Regions from separate parts of the Micromonospora sp. NPDC048063 genome, predicted to be linked through region 2. Evidence: riboswitches for the same ligand, from Rfam matches in the RefSeq annotation. Region 2 holds a riboswitch; the other holds the start of a gene.
What was found. Region 2 has a riboswitch for thiamine pyrophosphate ahead of ACGFZ2_RS33930 (ECF transporter S component). Riboswitches for the same ligand answer to the same signal wherever they lie in the genome.
Positions count from the first base shown of each region.

Region 1 (3,392 bases), on a different contig from region 2:
AGCCCGACCCGGGCACCCCGATCGACGAGACCCTCGCCGCGCTGGACGACCTGGTCCGCGCCGGCAAGGTGCGCTACCTGGGCAACTCCAACTTCGCCGGGTGGCAGATCGCCGACGCGGACTGGGTGGCGTCGTCCACCGGCCGGTCCCGGTTCATCAGCGCGCAGAACCACTACAGCCTGCTGGAACGCTCCGCCGAGGCCGAGGTGGTGCCGGCCTGCGAGCGGTTCGGCCTCGGGCTGCTGCCGTTCTTCCCGCTGGCCAACGGCCTGCTGACCGGCAAGTACAAGCGCGACCAGGCCCCGCCCGCCGGCAGCCGCCTCGCCGGAGGCGGCCGGTACGCCCAGCGCTTTGCCGCCGCCGACTGGGACACCATCGAGGCGATCGAGGCGTACGCGAACGAGCGGGGGCTGTCGATGCTCCAGGTGGCCATCGGCGGGCTGGCCGCCCTGCCGGCGGTGACCTCGGTGATTGCCGGCGCCACCACGCCCGAGCAGGTGCGCTCCAACGCGGAGGCGGGCGCGTGGCAGCCCACCGACGAGGACGTCGACGCCCTCCGCGCCATCCTCTGACCCACGTCGTCGCGCCCGCCCAGGCCCGGGCTGCCAGGGGTGGAACACCACGCACGTCTCCGACACTGGGAGGCAGCCCTGGTGTTCCACCCGTCCCCGTCACCCTTCCCCGCGCGGCCCGTCTCGGCCGGCTGCGGGGCGGTTGTCCCGTGGGCCTGCCGGGCGGGCGCTGGTTACCTGGCCGGGGGGAACGTGCGCCGGCGCGGGTGGAACGGGACGGCTGTCACCGTGGGCGGGTGACAGCCGTGCTGTTCCGCTCGTCGGCGCGTTCGCGCAGGGCGGCGGTGACGAGGCGTACCGTCCGGGTCCGGTGCCGGAGCACATCGTCGGCGGTGAAGCGGAGGACGATCCAGCCGGCCGCGCGCAGCGCGTTCAGCCGGGCGACATCCTGGCGGAAGTGGGCGCGCTCGCGGTGGTGGTCGCCGTCGTACTCGACCGCGACGCGCAGGGCGGGCCAGGCCAGGTCGACCCGACCGACGAACCGCCCCCGGGCGTCGCGCACGTCGTGCTGCGCCGTGGGTGGGGGCAGCCCGGCGTCGAGCAGGAGGAGCCGCAACCGGGTCTCCATCGGGGACTCGCTCAGCGGCTCGGCCAGCGCCAGCACCTCGCGCAGCAGCGGCAGCCCGGGCCAGCGGGGACGCGTCTCGGCGTACGCCCGCAGGGCCGGCAGCCCGACCACCCGGCGGTGCAGCAGGGCGTCGAGGGCGACGAGGGCCTCGTCGCGCGGCCCTCGTCGCGCGAGGTCGAACGCCGTACGCAGCGGTGTGGTGACCGGTAGGCCACCGAAGCGGGTCAGGTCGCTGGCCGGTAGCGCCGAGCGGGTGACGGCCAGTTGTGGGTGCGGGCGCAGCCGTGCCGGCCGAGAAAGAAGCACGCTGACCGCCGCGCCTCGGGGCAGCAGGTCGACGCCCCACAGGTACGCGGCGCTCGGCCCGGCGATCGCGGCACCGGCGGGCAGGAGCAGGGCGACCGCGTCGCACCAGAGCCGATGGTCGGCTGCGCGCAGGGCGTCCCGGTGCACGTACACGTCGGGGAGCAGGCGTTGCCAGGTCGGACCGCGCAGCATGGCGCGGGTCAGCAGCCCCTGCGTGATCGCGGTGCTGCCGCGGAACGGCAGGAAGGCGAGCCGGGGCGGGACCCGGGCGGGGGAGGGCATCCGGACAGCATCGCGTGACGGGCCGGTCACGCGCCGCCCCGATCGTCGGCTTCGGACGGTCGGTGTGAAATCCGCGTCCCGCCCTTGGCGGATCCGGTGATCCGTCGTACGGTGACACGCGCAAGTGACCCACGGGAGCCCGGTGCACCGGGCTGAGAGGGGGGCTGAGAGCCCCCGACCGTCGAACCTGATCCGGGTAATGCCGGCGCAGGGAGGAGTGTTGCCGTGCCGTCCCTTGGGCGACTGCATCTGATCACCGACACCCGACCCGGGCGGGATCCGCTGGCCGTGCTGCGGGCCGCCCTCCCCGTGGCCCGCGCCGAGCTGGTCGTGCAGGTCCGCGTCACCGACGACGCCACCGACCGGGAGGCGTACGACCTGGCCCGCCGGGTGGTCGCGCTCTGCGCGCCGTACGACGTCCCCTGCCTCGTCAACGACCGGCTGCACGTGGCGCTGGCGGTGGGCGCCGCCGGCGGGCACGTCGGCGCGGACGACCTGCCGGTCGGGGCGGCCCGCCGGGTGCTCGGCGCGACCGCCGTGCTCGGGGCCACCGCCCGCGAGCCGGGGACGGCCGCCGAGGCGGTCGCCGCCGGGGCCAGCTACCTGGGCGTGGGCCCCTGCCACGCCACGAGCACCAAGAGCGGCCTGCCGGCGCCGATCGGGCCGGCCGGGGTGCGCGCCGTCACCGCCGCCGTGGACGTACCGGTGGTCGCGATCGGCGGGGTGACCGCCGCGAACACGCCCGCGCTGCTGGCCGCCGGGGCGTACGGGGTGGCGGTGGTGGGGGCGCTGTCCGGGGCGGCCGAGCCGGCCCGGGCGACGGCGGAGCTGCTGGGAGCGCTGGGGTGCTGAGCCGGCCGGACGTCGCCGTGGTGGGGGCGGGACCGGTCGGGCTGGCGATCGCCTGGCGCTGCGCGGCGCGCGGCCTCCGGGTCGCCGTGCACGACCCCACCCCGGGCTCCGGCGCGTCGCACGTCGCCGCCGGGATGCTCGCCCCGGTCGCCGAGGCGTACTTCGGCGAGCACGAGCTGACCGGGCTGCTGACCGCCTCCGCCGCCCGCTGGCCGGCCTTCGCCGCCGAGCTGACCGCCGCCACCGGCGCGGACGTCGGCTACCGCACCGAGGGCACGCTGATGGTCGGGCTCACCGCCGACGACCTGGCCGAGGCGCGCCGGCTGTGGGCGTACCAGCAGGGTCTCGGGCTGCCGGTGACGCCGCTGCGCCCCTCGGCGCTGCGGGACCGCGAGCCGGCGTTGGCGCCCCGGGTGCGCGGCGGCGCGCTCGCCGCCACCGACCACCAGGTCGACCCGCGCCGGCTGGTGCCGGCGCTGCGCACGGCCGCCGAACGGGCCGGCGCCACGCTGGTGCCCGCCGCCGTGCGCCGGCTGTCCGACGTGGACGCGCGCGTCACGGTGGTGGCGGCCGGCTGCGGGGCGGCGGCCCTGACCGGGCTGCCGGTGCGGCCGGTGAAGGGCCAGGTGCTGCGGCTCCGCGCGTCCGGCGGCGGCGCGCCGGGCTTCCGGCACGTCATCCGGGGGTACGCCGACGGCGAGCACGTCTATCTCGTGCCCCGCGACAGCGGGGAGGTGGTGGTGGGCGCGACCGTCGAGGAGCGCGCCGACACCGACGTCTCCGCCGGGGCGGTGCTGCGCCTGCTCCGCGCC
Region 1 is NZ_JBIDBG010000002.1:142,543-145,934, forward strand. Features, by position in the region: gene ACGFZ2_RS05455 (aldo/keto reductase) at 1-572, shown strand, start outside; gene ACGFZ2_RS05460 (DUF559 domain-containing protein) at 796-1,728, opposite strand; TPP riboswitch at 1,851-1,959, shown strand; gene thiE (thiamine phosphate synthase) at 1,954-2,580, shown strand; partial or broken gene thiO (glycine oxidase ThiO) at 2,574-3,392, shown strand, end outside.
Region 1: linked by a shared signal. The riboswitch ahead of thiE (thiamine phosphate synthase) and the one ahead of ACGFZ2_RS33930 (ECF transporter S component) in region 2 are both predicted to bind thiamine pyrophosphate.

Region 2 (3,392 bases):
GCGTCGCCGTGGGCGCCGAAGACGGCCTGGGGCGTGCCGTCCGCGCGGACGCCGCCGCCCGGTTCGAGCACCACCACCCGGTCGACCAGCGGCAGCGCCTCGGCGACCCGGTGCTCGACCAGGATCAGGGTGGTGTCGGCGTCCAGCGCGCCGGCCACCGCCGCGCGGACGAGCGCGGCGCCGGTCGGGTCCAGGTTGGCGGTCGGTTCGTCGAGCAGCAGCAGCCCGGGCCGCAGGGCCAGCACCCCCGCCAGGGCGAGGCGTTGCTGCTCGCCGCCGGAGAGGGCCGCGGTGGGCCGGTCCCGGTGGTACGGGAAGCCGACCCGGGCCAGCGCCTCGTCGACGCGGGGCCAGATCTCCCCGGCGGGGACCCCCCGGTTCTCCAGCCCGAACGCCACGTCGTCGCCGCTGCGGGCCATCACGAGCTGGGTCTCCGGGTCCTGGAAGACGATGCCGACCCGGTCCCGGCCCCTGCGGGGGTCGAGCCCGTCGACCTCGACGGTGCCCTCCTGTTCGCCCGAGTCCTCGGGCAGCAGCCCGGCCAGCGCGGCGAGCAGGGTGCTCTTGCCGGCGCCCGACGGCCCGAGCAGCAGCACCCGCTCGCCGGCCTCGACGCGCAGGTCCACCCCGCGCACGGCCCACGCCCGGCGCCCGGCGTGCCGCCACCCGAACCCCCGCAGCGTCACCGCCCCCACGCCGTCCCCCTTCCGGCCCGCGCGCGGGCGTCGACCATGAGGTTGGCGGCACCCACGGAGATCCACGTCGCCGTCCACCTCATGATCAACCCCGATTCCGGTGGTGCAGGTCAGACGGCGGCGCGTTCGCGGCCGGCGGGGAAGCGGTCCAGGACGCCGGTGCCCGCCAGGGCGCGGGTGAGGGCCCAGCCGCCGGCGCCGGCGACGGCGGCGGCGCTGACGACGGTGAGCAGGGCGTACGGGACCCGGTAGCTGCCGAGCGCGTAGTCGACGTTCCAGACGAAGAAGTCGAACAGCGCCGCGCCGAGGCCGGTCAGCGCCCCGGCGAGCAGCGCGGTGGGCAGCCGGAACGAGCGGTACCGGAACGCGGCGAAGGCCACCTCGGCGCCGAGCCCCTGGATGAGGCCCTGGACGATGGTGATGCCGCCCCACTCCGAGCCGAGCAGCGCGGAGACCGTCGCCGCCACCGCCTCGCAGAAGAGCGCCGCGCCGGGCTTGCGGATCACCAGGCCGCCGAGCACGGCCGGGACCAGCCAGACGCCGTACATGATCGCCTGGCCGGCCGGGAAGAACGCGAACGCCGGGTCGACGGCCCGCCACAGCAGGCCCCAGGCCCAGAAGATGACGCCGAACGCCACCGCGATCACCGCGGCGATGACGACGTCGAGTGTGCGCCACCGGGTGGTCGTGTTGTCTCGCATGATTGCTCCCAGTCCTGAACGCGAACCAGGAGAAGACGCACGCCGCGCCCGGTGTGCCCGGACGGCGGCGCGGCTGGAGGTCGACCGAACTCCCTGCGCTGGCATTACCCAGATCAGGTTCGAGGGTCTGCGGGCGGTGCCCGCACTCTCAGCGCTGTGCGCTCCCCTGTCGGATGTGAAGTTGTCGCGCCGACGCTAACACCTTTGAAGATCATCGGGCAAAGTGATCTTTTCGCTGGTCACCAGCGAGTTCGCTCGATCTCGTCGGTTCCGGCCGGTACGCTCGGGCGGCCACTGGCGGAATCGGCGGAGGAAACCACGTGACATCCGAGGTTGACCGCTCCGTGCCGGATGGGCGCGCCCCGGGGTCGGTCGGTGTGGCCGCGCCGGGCGTGCCCCCGCAGGAGCCGGCGGGCGGCGGCGGGAGCGCCTGGCGGTTCGGGTCGGTCGAGGCGCTCGCGGTCCTGCTGGTCCTGCTGGTCGTGTTCCGTGAGCCGCTCGCCGGGGCCCTGTCCGCGCCCTGGCTGCAGACCTGGACCACCGTCTTCGTCTCGGTCATGGTGCAGGCGGTGCCGTTCCTGGTCTTCGGGGTGGTCCTCTCCGCCGTGATCGCGGTCTTCGTGCCCCGGTCGTTCTGGGCCCGGGCGCTGCCCCGGCACCCCGCGCTCGCGGTGCCCGTGGCGAGCGCGGCCGGCGTGGTGCTGCCCGGCTGCGAGTGCGGGTCCGTGCCGATCGCCGGGTCGCTGATCCGGCGCGGGGTCACCCCGGCCGCCGCGCTGGCCTTCCTGCTCGCCGCCCCGGCCATCAACCCGATCGTGCTCACCGCCACCGCGGTGGCCTTCCCCGACGACCCGGAGATGGTCCTCGGCCGCGGCGTCGCGAGCCTGGTCGTCGCGATGGTGATGGGGTGGCTGTGGCTGCGCCTCGGCCGGGCCGACTGGATCCGGCTGCCGCGCCGGCCGGAGCTGGACGACGGCCCGCGCGGGCGGGCGTTCTGGGCGGCGGTCCGGCACGACGTCACCCACGCCGGCGGGTTCCTGGTGGTCGGCGCGGCGGCCGCCGCCACCATCAACGTCGTCGTGCCCGAGCGCTGGTTGCAGACGCTCGCCGAGGACCCGGTGCTCTCGGTGCTCGCGCTGGCCGTGCTCGCGGTGCTGCTCTCCCTCTGCTCGGAGGCCGACGCCTTCGTGGCCGCCTCGCTGTCGCAGTTCTCGCTGACCGCCCGCCTGGTCTTCCTGGTGGTGGGGCCGATGGTCGACCTCAAGCTCATCGCGATGCAGACCGGCGTCTTCGGCCGGCGGTTCGCGCTGCGGTTCGCCCCGGCCACCTTCGCGGTGGCCGTCGCGGTTGCCGCCGCGACCGGGGCGGTGCTGCTGTGAACCGGCAGGCGCAGGCCGTCGTCCTGCTGCTGCTCGGGGGCGCCGTGGTCCGGGCCAGCCTCACCGACCTCTACCTGCGCTACGTCAAGGAGGGGCTGCGCCCCTTTTTGGTCGCCGCGGGCCTGCTGCTGGTCGTCGCCGCGGTCATGACCCTCTGGTACGAGCTGCGTCCCGCCCTCCGGCGCCCCGCCGCGTCCCCGACCGCCGACGGCGAGCACGAGCGCGCCGGCGGGGACCACGAGCGCGCCGACGGCGAGCACGAGCGCGCCGGCCGGGACGAGGCCGCCGACCACGGGCACGGCCACCACGAGCCGCGGATCGGCTGGTTGCTGATCCTGCCGGCGCTGGGTCTGCTCCTGGTCGCCCCGCCCGCCCTCGGCTCGTACGCGGCCGGGCAGGCCGGCACCGCGCTCTCCGCTCGGCAACAGCCGTCCGACTACCCGCCCCTGCCCGACGGCGATCCGGCGCAGGTCAGCGTGCTCGACTACGCCTCGCGGGCGCTGTTCGACCGGGGCGCGTCGCTCGGCGGGCGACGGGTCCGGCTGACCGGTTTCGTCACCACCGGCCCCGACGGCCGACCGCTCCTGGCCCGGATGGTGCTCTCCTGCTGCGCGGCC
Region 2 is NZ_JBIDBG010000034.1:16,398-19,789, reverse strand. Features, by position in the region: gene ACGFZ2_RS33935 (ABC transporter ATP-binding protein) at 1-695, opposite strand, end outside; gene ACGFZ2_RS33930 (ECF transporter S component) at 806-1,396, opposite strand; TPP riboswitch at 1,469-1,574, opposite strand; gene ACGFZ2_RS33925 (permease) at 1,774-2,775, shown strand; gene ACGFZ2_RS33920 (TIGR03943 family putative permease subunit) at 2,772-3,392, shown strand, end outside.